Regions from separate parts of the Psychrobacter sp. YGAH215 genome, predicted to be linked through region 3. Evidence: riboswitches for the same ligand, from Rfam matches in the RefSeq annotation. Region 3 holds a riboswitch; each other region holds the start of a gene.

Region 1 (5,151 bases), on a different contig from region 3:
ACAGCATATAAAAAATGGCTCAGGATTTATCGCCGCGCTTGACCAAAGTGGTGGCAGCACGCCAAAAGCATTAGAGAACTATGGCGTCAGCGGCGATGCTTATGACAATGACGAGGCGATGTTTGATTTGGTGCATGAGATGCGCGCGCGTATCATGACTTGTGATGCCTTTGATAATGAGCGTGTCCTTGGCGCGATTTTATTTGAAGATACCATGGAGCGCGAGGTTAATGGCAAACCGACCGCCAATTACCTATGGGAAGATAAAAATATCGTACCGTTTTTAAAGGTAGATAAGGGTTTGGCTGAACACATGAACGGCGTACAGGTGATGCGTCCGATGCCAAATCTAGACTTGTTGCTGGATAAAGCAAAAAATTATCCGGTATTTGGCACCAAAATGCGCTCAGTCATTTATGAGCCAAGTGTCGATGGTATCGAGCTTGTCGTACAGCAGCAGTTTGATGTCGCAAAGCAAATTCTTTCTAAAGGTTTTATGCCGATTGTTGAGCCAGAAGTCGATATCAACAGTAGCAAAAAGCATGACTGCGAAATCATCCTTAAAACCAGTATTTTGCACAATCTTGAGTTTTTAGACGATGATCATCAAGTGATGCTAAAACTGACTTTGCCTGAAGAAGACGGATTTTATCAAGAGCTGATTGATCATCCAAAAGTGCTAAAAGTGGTGGCGCTATCTGGCGGTTACAGTCGTCATGACGCCTGCGAAAAATTGAAGCAAAATCCCGGTATGATTGCGAGCTTCTCGCGTGCTTTTACCGAAGGCTTAAGTAAGCAACAAAGCGACGCAGAGTTTGCTGATACGATTAATACTTCTATTAAAGAGATTTACGAAGCATCAAAGATTTAATCTACTATAAAGATAAAACAGTTTGCAATAAAAAGCGCTACTTATGAGTAGCGCTTTTTTGTGAATTAAGCATTAACGTTAATCGCTTAAACTTCTTTATACAACTGGCGACCCTCGGCATGATATTTTTGCATCATCTCGTCCATGCCTTTTTCAATATCAGCGCGGCTCATCGCACTAGTAGCCTGAACGCCGTTTTCTTTTGCATCTAAACCTTTAGCATACTCGCGCACGTTTTGAGTGATTTTCATCGAGCAGAATTTAGGACCACACATCGAGCAAAAGTGCGCCGACTTATGGGCGTCTTTTGGTAGCGTCTCGTCATGATATTCACGCGCCGTATCAGGGTCGAGCGCCAGATTAAACTGATCATCCCAGCGGAACTCAAAACGCGCTTTGGACAAAGCATTGTCACGTGCCTGTGCACCCGGATGGCCTTTAGCAAGGTCGGCAGCATGAGCGGCGATTTTATAAGTGATGATGCCGTCCTTGACGTCTTTTTTATTGGGCAAACCGAGATGCTCCTTTGGCGTCACATAACAGAGCATCGCTGTGCCAAACCAGCCAATCATTGCCGCCCCAATGGCACTGGTGATATGGTCATAACCAGGCGCAATATCAGTGGTTAATGGCCCTAAAGTATAAAAAGGTGCGTCGCTACATAGCTCAAGCTGCAAGTCCATATTTTCTTTAATACGGTTCATCGCCACGTGTCCAGGGCCTTCAATCATCACCTGTACATCATGCTTCCATGCGACTTGCGTCAACTCACCTAGGGTACGTAGCTCACCAAATTGTGCTTCGTCATTGGCATCTTGCAAACAGCCCGGACGTAAGCCATCGCCTAAGCTAAATGCCACATCATACTGCTTCATAATCTCGCAGATATCTTCAAAATGCGTGTATAAAAAGCTCTCTTTATGATGGGCCAAACACCACTGTGCCATGATAGAGCCGCCACGCGAGACGATGCCCGTCAAGCGATTTGCCGTCAGCGGTACATAACGTAGCAGTACGCCAGCGTGAATGGTAAAGTAATCAACGCCTTGCTCGGCTTGCTCAATCAATGTATCGCGGAATATCTCCCACGTTAAGTCTTCGGCAACGCCATCGACTTTCTCTAAGGCTTGATAAATCGGCACCGTACCAATTGGCACTGGCGAGTTACGAATCAACCATTCACGGGTCTCATGGATATGATTACCAGTCGATAAATCCATAATGGTATCGGCGCCCCAGCGCGTTGCCCAGGTCATTTTTGATACTTCTTCATCGATAGATGAGCCGAGCGCTGAGTTACCGATATTGGCGTTAATTTTCACTAAAAAATTACGCCCGATAATCATCGGCTCAGATTCTGGGTGATTAATATTATTGGGGATAATGGCGCGACCAGCCGCGACCTCGCTGCGCACAAACTCAGGGGTGATGATTTTTGGCGTATTGGCACCGAAGCTCTCGCCGTCATGTTGGCGCATATCGGTCAGTTCATGCTGTTTTTGCGTCTCACGAATGGCGATATATTCCATTTCAGGGGTAATAATGCCGCGACGTGCGTAGTGCATTTGCGTGACATTCTTTCCTACTAAGGCACGACGTGGTTTATCAATATGCGCAAATCTTAAGTTAGCAGTACTGATATCACGGGCGCGCGCTTGTCCATATGCGCTTGATAAGCCGTCTAACTGTTCAGTATCGTCACGCTCAGCTATCCAGCCTTCGCGTAGCTTTGGTAAGCCTTTGGTCAAATCAATCTCGACATTGGGATCGGTGTAAACACCAGAAGTGTCATAAACATAAAATGGTGGGTTTTGTTCCCATTCGGACTCGCTTGCCCCTTGTATGGGGGTAGGGTCAAGGGTGATCTCGCGCATCGGTACTTGAATGTCAGGACGTGAGCCCCCGATATAGACTTTTTTAGAAGCGGGTAAGATGCGGTGTAAGTCGCGGGCGTCTTCTTCAAAGCGAGTATCATTGGCCGTACGATGGGCAGGCGTTTTTAGAGTGTCGGCTTTTTTATCGACAGTTTTAGTAACAGGGGTCGAAGGGGGTTGGGCTGTTTGTAAATCTGAAGTAGTCATATGCTGTCCTAGCGTGTTGGTTTTTGAATAAAAGCAACACCGCCAGTAGCTGCGGGACAAGACGATGCAAGATAGACAAATTCAATCATCAAACACGTGCACTACTATTAAATTCAACTTTCATTGAAAATTAATCTAATGCCATGTTAAATGATTGGTAGGCGCCGCTTTTTATTGCTTGCCTCATGGCCGCGTAAAAACGCTAGCATATAAAGTATGAGCAATAATAAAAAGGCATTTCTGCGCGCCCTTTGTATATAAAACATAGTCTTAAGACTTCCCTGCGTCGGTACTAACCGCATCAGGTTCGGCGGGTGATCTCTCAGCGAATGTATGACAACCTTATAAACTAAGCTTGTCATACACCGCACCCCGAGTCTGTCAGTGTTGTAAATCAGTCTCATACTAACAAATTATAGGGATGATGCCTAGTCATTTGCCGTTTGTTAGTAGAGAGGCAATCTTGCTGTTATTAATGTAATCACTGTCTTTTAATCAATGACAGTTTTTCAATTAATGACATTCTTTTTAATTAATAAAATCACCGTGCGTATTATTTTTCTGGTGTCCAGCCCTGCGCGCGCTCATAGTCTTCGTTGTCCAAAAACTTCTCGCGTTGCTCGGTTAAGAACTTTTTGGCTTCAGGGTCCATCATGCTGAGATGGTTTTCGTTAATCAGCATGGTTTGCTGCTCAAGCCATTCTTTCCAAGCTTTGTCAGAGACGGTTTCTTGTAGCTCTTGACCTTTTTTATTAGGAAATGGCGGATGCGGCATTTTTGGCAATTCTTGCTTATATTTGCGGCAAAAAACGGTATTGGCTTGTGGATTAAAAGTTTCAGTCATCAGGCAATCCTCATTAATTAGGGGTATTAAATTATCGTGTCGAATATTGGTATTCATCTATCATAACGCGCTTGCACGATTTAGCAAAGCGTATCAGGTGTAGAGAAGGTAACATCAAATCTATCTAATTCTGGCAAAATCAGGCATGGCAAAAAAACACCCGCACAATGGCGGGTGTTAGAGAAAAGCGATGGTTTTAAAGCACAGTTTTATTGCTAGCTTCAACTTTAAAAAGGCTTTTAAGCAAACGCTTTTAGGCGCGCGCGTCCATTAACCACTGCTTGTTTGACTTGATTTGGCGCGGTACCGCCTAAATGGTCACGAGCGGCCAATGAGCCTTCTAGCGTTAGATAGTCAAAAACATCATCGCCAATCGCATCGCTAAACTGCTGCAACTGCGCCAATGACAAATCGCTCAAATCAACACCCTCGTGAATACCCAAAGCAACGGCATTGCCGACCACTTCATGGGCATCACGGAAAGCAACGCCGCGGCGCACCAAATAATCTGCCAAATCGGTCGCAGTTGCATAGCCTTTCAAGGTGGCGGCGCGCATGTTTTCCTTATTCGGAGTAATATTCGGTAGCATATCGGCAAAGGCGAGTAGCGAACCCGTCAAAGTATCGACGCAATCAAATAGCGGCTCTTTGTCTTCTTGGTTGTCTTTATTATAGGCAAGCGGCTGACTTTTCATCAGGCTAAGCAGCGTCATTAGTTGGCCAAACACACGCGCCGCTTTACCGCGTACTAACTCTGGCACGTCAGGGTTTTTCTTTTGTGGCATGATAGATGAGCCAGTACAAAAGCGATCTGGTATCTGCACAAAGTTAAATTGCGCTGACATCCATAGGATAATCTCTTCGCTCATACGCGACATATGCATCATTAAGATAGAAGCCGCCGAGGTAAACTCAATGGCAAAATCACGGTCTGAGACGGCATCGAGCGAGTTTTGGCAAATACCGTCAAAACCTAGCAATTTGGCTGTGATGGTGCGATCAATCGGAAAGGTCGTGCCAGCAAGGGCAGCGCTACCAAGCGGCATTTGATTGATACGGCGACGGGCATCGACCAGACGCTCGGTATCGCGGTAGAGCATCTCAAACCACGCCATCACGTGATGACCAAAGCTCACTGGCTGCGCAGTTTGCAAATGGGTAAAACCCGGCATGATGGTATCGGTATGCTGCTCAGCTAAATCTAGTAAACCGCTTTGCAAACGTACCAGTAGCGCGATGATATTGTCGGTTTCTTCACGCAACCATAAACGAATATCGGTCGCAACCTGATCGTTACGGCTACGGCCAGTATGTAGTTTCTTACCAACCGCACCGACGATATCCGTCAAGCGCGA
Region 2 (5,151 bases), on a different contig from region 3:
TATCACAGGATTTTTAGACCCTGAAACCGAAGAAGATAAAATCGCCGCACAAGAAGCCAAAGATGCTGCTAAAGAAGAGCGCGAGCGTATCAAAGAAGAAAAAGAAAATCCGCCTGTCATCAAAGCAAAAGCCAATGCCAAATTGGCGCTTGACGATGATGATGAAGACGAAGAAGAGGTTGAAGAAGAAGCCGAAGAAGAAACCGGCGGTATCGACCCAGAAGAAGTTCGTCTGCGTTTAGAAGAAATTGAACATCTATTTATCAAAGCCAAGCAAGCCTTGCTTGATTATGGTCGTGGTAGCGTAGAAGCTGAAGCGGCTTACGCCCTACTTGCTGAGCGCTTTATGATGCTCAAACTCAATAATCGCTTGTCAGACCAAGTCATGGCAATCATGCATGATGTCTATGATGATGTGCGTAAGCATGAGCGTCAAATCATGCGTTTGGTAATTCGCCGTGGCCGTATGCCGCGTGACGAGTTCCGTAAGACATTCCCAAGCAATGAAACCAACGTCGATTGGCTGATTGAACGTATTAAAGGTAAGCCTGCGTTTGCCGGTACGCTAGAAAAAGTCGCCGACGATGTGATTTTATTGCAGCGCCGCATTCGTGACTACGAGCAGCAGCTCGATATGAAAATCCACGATATGAAAGACGTCGCACGCCGTATGGCTGTCGGTGAAGCTAAAGCACGCCGCGCCAAAAAAGAAATGGTCGAAGCTAACTTACGTCTTGTTATCTCTATCGCTAAAAAATATACCAACCGTGGTCTGCAATTTTTGGACTTAATCCAAGAAGGTAATATCGGTCTGATGAAAGCGGTCGATAAATTTGAATATCGCCGTGGTTATAAGTTCTCAACTTATGCGACATGGTGGATTCGTCAGGCAATCACCCGCTCTATCGCTGACCAAGCGCGCACCATTCGTATCCCTGTGCATATGATTGAGACTATTAATAAGATAAACCGTGTCTCTCGTCAGTTGCTACAAGAAATGGGACGTGAGCCTACACCTGAGGAATTGGGCGAACGCTTAGAGATGGACGAAGTCAAAGTCCGCAAAGTGCTCAAAATTGCCAAAGAGCCTATCTCAATGGAAACGCCAATCGGTGATGATGAAGATTCGCACCTAGGTGATTTCATCGAAGATGGTACAATTTCAAGCCCAGTTGACGATGCGACGGCGGCTGGTCTACAAGAAGCCACGCGTGATGTCTTGAGCAATCTGACTGAGCGTGAAGCACGCGTGCTTAAAATGCGCTTTGGTATCGATATGCCAACCGATCATACACTAGAGGAAGTCGGTAAGCAGTTTGATGTCACGCGTGAGCGTATCCGTCAGATCGAAGCAAAAGCGCTACGTAAATTGCGTCATCCTTCACGTTCTGAGCATCTGCGCTCGTTCTTAGAAAATGACTAATTTATCTAGACATGCTTCATTGTCTAAAAGTTTCTTAAAATTACATCAAAAAAGCTGAGCATGTCTCAGCTTTTTTGTGCCTATTATTTGATGGCGGTTATTTAATAGCTATTAGCTTATGCTATTAACTTATCTAATCAAAATATCCTAAAAACGCTGCGTTATTGCTGATATCAATTTTTTATAGCCTCTGTCTGCGCAGGCACAGCAAGCAAGCAAGAAAAATTGCTATCAGCAGCAGTATACTTAGAATTACTACAAGATGCGCTCGAGTCAGAATGTGCATTTATTGAATCATGCTTTGCGACGACTGGTGAATTTCCTGCTCCCGGTGAAGCGTATTGCCGAGCGTTTGGAGTACGTTATAAAAGCGTAATTACCCTACGGTTTTTAATTCGCATGGCCTATGCCGCACCTGTGCATTTGACTAATACCAGCGCGGCGACTTTTAATGTCTATATAAAGGTGTTGACTGAGCACATACAGCTGGCTCTGAAGCCTTATGAGCTCGACTCTGCGCAACTGGCGCTTTATACCGATGCTTATCTAGGCATTATCGATAGCTTAAGTGTGGAGTTGCTGTATGCAGAAGGGTTATATGAGCGCCGTTTTAAAGCCATGCTAATGCTCTATCATACAGCTATTGCACAGCTTAATAAAAAATAGCTTTTTAAATGTAAAACAATTTTATTAATGGTTATTTGAGCATCACTTGCTAATGATGACTGATCTCGCCTATCATAGGGACGCTCGGTTGTCTTATAACCATAAAGACCAACATTTGAATCATAAGAACCTTGTCGGGGTGCTTTGATTTTTGATGATTTAATTACCATCAAAATCATGGCTGAGAGAGTCCCGCGAACCTGATGCAGTTAGCACTGACGTAGGAAACAAGCGTGTCGATATACAAGTCACAATTACTTTATGTTTTGCCAATCTATTTAACCTAGACTGGCAAATTTATTGTGCCTTATTATCTCTTTTTTTCTGCCATTTTCTTACTGCACTTTATAACAGTAAGTGAAAACTATGGATTACCAAACACTACGCAATAACTGTCCGACTTGGGATGCTTATATTGGACATGATTTTGTCAATCAACTGGCAGCAGGAACGCTCGCCCCTGACAGCTTTCGCCATTACCTTGTGCAAGACTATTTATACTTAATTCACTATACCCGCGTGATGGCGCTGAGCGTATATAAGAGCGACACGCTGGCACAAATGCGCGTCGGTCAAGCCGGTATCAACGCCATGCTTGATTTAGAAATTGGCATGTATTTAGACTTTTGTCAGCAGTGGGGAATCGCGCTTGAGGAAGTTGAAAACGCTCCTGAATCGCCAGCCACCATTGCCTACAGCCGTTATATCTTAGATGCGGCAATGTCAGACTCGCTAGCTGAACTGTATGCTGCAATTGCACCTTGCTTGATGGGCTATGGAGAGATCGGCAAACGTATCAAAGATGAGGGTTTTATCGCGGGTAACCCTTATCAGCCATGGATTGATGTATTTTCAAGCGATGACTTTCAAGCGATTACTGCACAAAATGAAGCGCATATTAATAAGCTGCTGACAGACGCTAGCGCTACTCAAGCAGACAAATTTCAACGCTTATTTAACACCGCATCTCGAATGGAAGTCAATTTTTGGCAGCAGGCGTTAGATTTGTCTTAATTTATAAACAATCTGACTTGGTTCTAAAAAAGCCCTCTAGAATCAAAAACAATGATCAATAATAACGATCCACAAGGAAAAACATCATGGCAGCATTCGATGAACACGCAAGCGCGTATGACAGTTGGTTTTTTGACAATCAAAACTTGCTCACCAGCGAACTAAAACTGGTCGCACACTTCTTAGATAAAGACCGTGAGATATTGTCGGTCGGCTGTGGTAGCGGACTATTTGAGTCTTTACTGGCAAAAGACTATGACATTCATATCAAATATGGTATCGAGCCGTCAAAAGACATGGCCGAAGTCGCTGAAAAGCGCGGCTTACAAGTAGATATCAGCCCAGCCGAAACCTGCGAGATTGAGCCCAATAAGTTTGACATCATCATGTTTAACGGCAGCGTCAGCTATATCAGCGATTTAGATATCTGTATCAAAAAAGCCTTTGACGCTCTAAAAACGGGCGGCAAACTTATTCTGATTGATGTACCAAAAGAAAGTGGCTTTGCCAGCTTATATAACCTTGCCAGCGCGGTAGATACGTGGGAGCATCCACTACTTGCGCACATCTCGCCTGCTGATCCTTATCCTATCGAGCTGGTGAAGTCAGCTAACTGGCGTACCTCTGATGAAAAAATCGCCTTAATGCAAGCCAATGGTTTCGTTGATTTTGAATATGCGCAGACTTTATTGACCCATCCTATGTATGCCAACGACAAAGTCCAAGAGGTCATCGAAGGCTATGATCGCGGCGACTACGTGGCAATTTGTGGTTATAAAAAATAACGGTTTTAATGTGCGTTATCGCTGGCTGACACTTGAATAATACGCCGAACGCCCTTATAAATGGTGCATAAAGCGCTTATCATATTTCAATAAAAAATAAGGACCACATCATGACTGATGATCCAAAAGACACCACTACTCCAAACACTGACAACTCGAGCACCGAAAGTCAAGGCAGCAATGCTAGTCCAACGTCGAAAAGAGAAGTTAAAGTGACAGAATTGGTCGCTAATGACGGTATCTTAAAAGGCAAAAAAACTGACGTGCAAAACCCTGAGCTGTGGGAGTTCCCAATGAACTATCCAATGAGCATCATCGGTCATGAAGGTGAGCACGAAAGCTTGCTTAATGAAGTGAAGCTTATCTTGGGTAGCCAATTCCCTGAGTTTGATTTGGCCTCTATGGAAGTCAAACCCTCAAAAACAGGACGCTTCCATTCGGTACGTGCCAATTTATACTTAACCACCGTTGAGCAAGTGAACACGCTTTATGCGGCGCTTGATAATGCAAAAACCGTACGTATGGTGGTTTAACGGTAGTTTTGCTAATTTTATAAAATCTAGCCCGTTTTTCATCCGAATCGTCACTCATATGGGTGGCGATTTTTTATTGTCTGCGGTACAATCTCCACCCGAAATATAACTGCCATTTAGACAATTTGCCCTTATAAATTTAACCAACAATAAAAAGTAAATCCGCGCCATTTTTTACAAAACTTTTATTATTTTTCTTATCGGCGTCTAACCCTTATCCCATCGTCCTTTGCCAAAATTTGGACACGCTTTACCCTCGCATCAACATAGTTTGCCCTTAAAATCAATATAGCATTTTCAAAATTTTCCCGCTATATTGTGTCCACCTACTAACAAATACGCTATATGTAGTGCTCAGTGATTTGAACCGTCACTATGAGCCGCGGCATCGTTTTGCCTAAAAAAAACACCTGCCATGACAGGATGTCTTGTCTTAAAACAGATAGCGTAAAAGATAGCGTGACAAAGCATGTCTGCCAGATTTAACCGCGCAGCAGCCTATAAAGCAACATTATAAATAACTACCTAGCAATCAACTTACGAGGTCAGCATGACACATATCGATAATATCAAAGTAACCAAACGTGATGGACGTTTAGAGCCCATTGATTTAGACAAGATTCACAAGGTTATCGAGTGGGCAGCTCATGATTTAGATAATGTGTCGGTATCGCAAGTTGAGCTAAAGTCGCATATTCAGTTTTATGACGGCATCAGAACGCGTGATATT
Region 3 (5,151 bases):
AAATGATACGAGTGATGATGCTCGCGCCTTTCTTATTGATTTTATCGTTTGCCTTAACCAAAACCGGTAGTGATAATGGCGAAAAGCCGTCTTTCATAAATCGTGTGCAACAAGTGAAAGTCCCTTGGTTTGCCTTTATCTTTATTTTGGTGGTGGTATTGCATACGTGGATACCGATGACGGCAAGCTTTGAGCAGAGCATGGTCATGCTTGATGATGTCTTATTGACGATGGCAATGTTTGCCCTTGGTTTGACCACCCATATGAGTGCCATTAAACAAGCTGGCGTCAAACCATTGATACTTGGGGCGATTATGTTTACTTGGTTAATCGTTGGTGGCGGCTTGATCAATATTGGCATCGCTTCACTGTAAAAAAGCTATTTACGCACCAATAAAACTAAAAATGCCGACGATTATCACTATAATCGTCGGCATTGTTGTTCTAAGACTTTACTATTTATTTATCAAAAGCAATAAACATAAATAATAGGCGAAAAAAAACGAACCCTAAGGCTCGTTTTTTACTCATCTTGCTCTAATTGTCTAGAAAGACGGATTAGATAGCAACGATGTTATGTGCTTGTGGGCCTTTTTGGCCTTGAGTTACAGTGAACTCAACTTCTTGGCCTTCAGCCAAAGTTTTGAAACCTGAACCAGTGATTTCGCTGTAATGAGCAAAAACGTCTGCGCCGTTTTCTGGAGCGATGAAACCAAAGCCTTTAGCTTCGTTGAACCACTTAACTGTACCTTTTTGAACGTCTGACATAGTCATAACCCTGATATTTAATTTATTTTTGGCCTAATTGGCCGATAACGCTTGCAAATAGCTACTGAACGATAAATATTAAAACGAAGGATTATAACTAATACTACGAGGTAATGATTTGGTGCAGAACTGCTCTTAAGCTTGGAGGTATTATAGGTGGCCTAGCGCAGTATCGCAAGCCTTATCTTATCTTTAGTGTAACAAAGCGCAATTATTGGCTATTTTTTGACCTTATTTGCTTTATTTTTAGGTATTTGGCAAAGATTTTAAGCATTTACTCAATATATTTAGGCATTTGGCAAACGGAATAAATATATTGCGACGCTACTACATACCACTGTAACGAGCCATGCTACCCATAGCGTATCGGCTGGCAAGCGATAAAATAACATCGCCGTTGATAGTGTCATCATAATCGTTGCTAACCACTTCGCATATAGCGGTACGGCACGGCGCTCTTCCCAATCACGGACGTATTTACCAAAATATTTGTGATTAATCAGCCAAAAGTGAAAGCGTCGTGAGCTACGCGCCCAGCAACCTGCTGCCAGCAATATAAAAGGCGCGGTCGGTATCACCGGTAATAATGCACCGATAATTCCCAAGACAAAAAATATCCAGCCAAATATCAAAAATGCCCAACGCACCGCTGGGCTATTGTGTTGATTGGTCTTTGGGCGGTAGTAGAAGTGCTTTTTTTGGCTCATAAAGGATGTCGTTGGATAGTGGATATCGTTGGATAGTGTCAGATAATCAGGTTTTGGCCGGCAAATTTATGACAAAGACGGCGGCTTATAGAACTCACTAAGGATGCCGTATGAGGAGATATGCTACAAGACTATTTTTATGAGGGTTTTGCTATCAATCGGTATGTTTGGTTAGTGATTGGGTAAGTACCAATTACAGATAGTGCGCTCTTCTATTAACACGTCGATTGAAAGCGCCTATAAGATTGAAAGCGCTTATAAAAAGCCGTCACAAATGAGAACTGTTATAAAGGACGGTTAACGAGCGTCAGTCATCACCTTTCATTGTCATTCCTGATACGCTTGCATCACCGCTTACAAGTCGTCTATGATGATGCAGTAGCTATCGATAATAGTCATTAGCAGTACGGATTCATGAGCAATACTGATCAAAAATAATGCAGCACCACTCAATCTTGTCGGGGTGCTTTGCTTTTAACCTTGTAACGATTGTTAAAACCATCGCTGAGACACACCCGTGAACCTGAAGCAGTTAGCACTGACGTAGGAAACAAGCATGACAGACCCTAAGCAGTCTATAAATAAGAGAAATCTCTATCTGATTCGCTGATCTGATGGCGTATCTGACTTTGAGATTTTTCCTTTCTTGTTTTGCCTTTTTTGTTTTATTTAAACAGCATCAGTCTGATTGTTTTCTATCATTAAGAAGGAAACAACCATGCAGTCAACCACCAAACTTACTCTGACCCTCGAATGGTTTTTAAACCCTGATCACCTGCCCTTTATCGCGGGTGTGACCACAGGCGCGTATGAGCAAGCAGGGCTAGATATCACCATCATTGAGCCTGATGACCACTATGATGGCTTTGCTGAATTGCAAAATCAAAGCATCGATCTGCATGTGAATGAGCCAATTCATCTGTTTGAGCATTACGCGCCTAATTTGCGTGCGCTTGGCTGTTTTTTTGAGACCGATGGCGGCATATTGATGCAGCAATCCAGCATGGATAAGCTCAAGAACAATCAACCGATTCGCGTTTGTACCCCAGCGGCTGAAGAAAAAACCAATCGCATTGGCTTTGGAGATATTAGCCCGCTATGCCAAGAAAAACGGCTTTAGTATCAGCCGTGATAATGTGACCTTTGTACAAAAAGACTTCTACCATATAAAAAACCTGCAAGAAGACCCAAACCTCGATGGTGCATGGCTGTGCTTTTATAACTTTGAAGGCGTTGAAGCGACGCATGAAGGGTTGGACTTTACGTTTATGGATCAGCATCTGTCACCTTATCCGAACTTTTCGGCGTTAGAAATCCTCACGACTGAGGATATCTATAACGCGAAAAAAGACGCGATAGATACCTTTATCCAAGTGACCAACCAGATGACTGAGCTGTGTAAAAATGATCCAGAGACTGCCCACCATATGTATTACAACTATAGTAAAACTGAGGCGGACGCGCTGATGGATGCCATTATTGATAATACGCTGAGCAGATTGATCACACCAATCACACCTGATGCCAATAAATGGCAAGAACTGCGCGAGATGCTAGCCGAAATCGATATCGTGATGTTGACTGATGAGCAGTACCAGTCGCTGTGGGCGCTGTAGAAGTAAGCTATTTTTGTTACTTTAAATGAGAGCAAAGTTAAACTAATACTAATCAGCTGATGTCCATCTCTATCGGACTTTGGCGAGTGAATTTGAGCGTGATGGGTACGATATCGTCAATAGCAAGGTTGCTTAAAGGCGCGCGTTGTCCGACAGTGAGGTGGTTTATGGTGTTCCTTACGTTAGCGTGTTATTCCTTTAGAAATAATAGACTAATTACTGATGTTAAAAGACCACTGCAACATATTATGTGTACTGTAACTGTCTTTATACATCAGGCAAGCTAAAGAATAAGTTATAAAAATTAAAAGTCAGAAGTAGTTCATCTTCGACAGCTCTATTTGCAAATCGTCAACAAGTTCTAGCTAAAGTTTGTATTTATATGATAATAATTAATAGCAAACCTTTAATGCTATTAACTAAATTTTCTTTTAATATAGTCGTTTATATCGAAAAATTTATTGAATAAGAGTATTCTACTAAAATATCTGTTCATAAAAAATTTAACTATCTTTTCAGATTTAGTATTTTGAAAGTTCTCTAACCGATCTTTGTTCATCCAGTATTTAATAACGTTACAGAAATCTTTTGTATAACCATCTCCATAAAACTCCGAATAGAGCGACTTTTCCCACCAATCTCTATGAGCAACAACCCACCCTTCAAAATCTATCTCTTTATTTAATTTTTTTAGGTTTCCGTGCTTTTCATTAAACTCTGTATTAACAAAATTGAATACCATTTCACAGTACTGTTCATAAATAAGAAATCTTTCATATACCTTATTTTTTTTAATTCTAAAACTACTCTCTTTATCTACATAAAAAAAGCAAAACTCAGACCAGTATTTTGTAAAATTACAGTCCTCTACATATGGATTAGAGATTGATATTTTTTGTAAGTCTGATAATTTCTGTAGAACATTACTTCTTACAGTGGTATTTCTATTTAACCAAAAGGCATAAGCATTAAAAAATAAAGTAATGAGTAACACTCCATCTTTTAAGCCAAATTCATAAGATGGAATGCTTAAAATAAGTTCTTGGAACGAGTTATCTAACATAATATTATGCAACGCTAAAAGGTAATTTTTTACCACTTCTAGGTCTTATATTGTATGCTGGATTTTGTTCATTTTGACTACTTCTAACTACTTTTGGCTTTGCAAGCTCAAAAGCTTCGAGAATAGATAAGTCTTCATTAGAATGTATTGCAGAACTAATCAGAGCTTGGGTAAAATCTCCACCTTGCTCAGACTCTCCAGAAGACTCATCTTCAGAGCAAGCATATAAACTTACTTTTTGCGAAGGACATTGATTTATCCAAGCTAAATATTTATTTCGATGATATCCCATGCTATCGTAAGTTCTACTTTCTACACCAAACTCAAATTTTTCAGTAATACTACGTTCAAAATTAGCACAAGTATCAAAAATACAAATTTGTTTTTCTGAAAACACACCAATGTCCTGCTGAGTAAAGAAATCCTCGTCATCTACATAAAATTTGCGTCCTAGTAAATGACTGTATGAACCATGTCCAGCAAAATAGAACAAGACAAAGTCATTTTCCTCTGATCTTATTTCATTTATTAAATTTTCTATACGAGATTTGAACTTAGTTTCTAGCTTAACTATTTCATTAGATTTCCATTGCCCTCCTCTATCGCTTAGCAAATAGTCATACATTCCTTGAATGTCTTTACTGACGCCCGGTAAGTAGTCATCACCTTCCCCTGCACACCCAATTAATACAGCCTTTATTTTCATAAATTTTCCTTAAAAAACGATTAAAGCATAGTTTAATGACTTTTTATTATTCTTTCTGAAACACTGGCATAACAATATCTGCCTCAGTAGAGAAGACTATATACAACAAAATGTATAATAGCACACAAATATCTAGCTATATTGTAAAACTAAGGGCTATGTAAAGAACTAAGCAGTAGGCAATAAAAAACGCCATCACAATTGTGACAGCGTTCTTTATTACTATAGATATTTACGCTTTTTTTACAACGCTTTAAGCTCCTCCATCTGCCCCGCCATAGCCTTAATCTG

Evidence for each region. Region 3 has a riboswitch for thiamine pyrophosphate ahead of FOR85_RS09970 (ABC transporter substrate-binding protein). Riboswitches for the same ligand answer to the same signal wherever they lie in the genome.
Region 1: linked by a shared signal. The riboswitch ahead of thiC (phosphomethylpyrimidine synthase ThiC) and the one ahead of FOR85_RS09970 (ABC transporter substrate-binding protein) in region 3 are both predicted to bind thiamine pyrophosphate.
Region 2: linked by a shared signal. The riboswitch ahead of tenA (thiaminase II) and the one ahead of FOR85_RS09970 (ABC transporter substrate-binding protein) in region 3 are both predicted to bind thiamine pyrophosphate.

Annotation. Positions count from the first base shown of each region.
Region 1 covers NZ_VKLR01000007.1:126,363-131,513, reverse strand. The annotation lists gene FOR85_RS04140 (fructose bisphosphate aldolase) at 1-871, shown strand, start outside; gene thiC (phosphomethylpyrimidine synthase ThiC) at 958-2,952, opposite strand; TPP riboswitch at 3,214-3,337, opposite strand; gene FOR85_RS04130 (oxidative damage protection protein) at 3,506-3,796, opposite strand; gene argH (argininosuccinate lyase) at 4,036-5,151, opposite strand, start outside.
Region 2 covers NZ_VKLR01000008.1:9,235-14,385, reverse strand. The annotation lists gene rpoD (RNA polymerase sigma factor RpoD) at 1-1,423, shown strand, start outside; gene FOR85_RS04405 (hypothetical protein) at 1,649-2,089, shown strand; TPP riboswitch at 2,215-2,333, shown strand; gene tenA (thiaminase II) at 2,456-3,103, shown strand; gene FOR85_RS04395 (class I SAM-dependent methyltransferase) at 3,190-3,888, shown strand; gene FOR85_RS04390 (DUF493 domain-containing protein) at 4,110-4,421, shown strand; gene nrdA (class 1a ribonucleoside-diphosphate reductase subunit alpha) at 4,972-5,151, shown strand, end outside.
Region 3 covers NZ_VKLR01000023.1:14,240-19,390, reverse strand. The annotation lists gene FOR85_RS09985 (YeiH family protein) at 1-374, shown strand, start outside; gene FOR85_RS09980 (cold-shock protein) at 559-768, opposite strand; gene FOR85_RS09975 (YbaN family protein) at 1,056-1,475, opposite strand; TPP riboswitch at 1,925-2,042, shown strand; gene FOR85_RS09970 (ABC transporter substrate-binding protein) at 2,194-2,595, shown strand; gene FOR85_RS09965 (ABC transporter substrate-binding protein) at 2,555-3,091, shown strand; gene FOR85_RS09960 (hypothetical protein) at 3,507-4,154, opposite strand; gene FOR85_RS09955 (caspase family protein) at 4,159-4,860, opposite strand; gene FOR85_RS09950 (valine--tRNA ligase) at 5,104-5,151, opposite strand, start outside.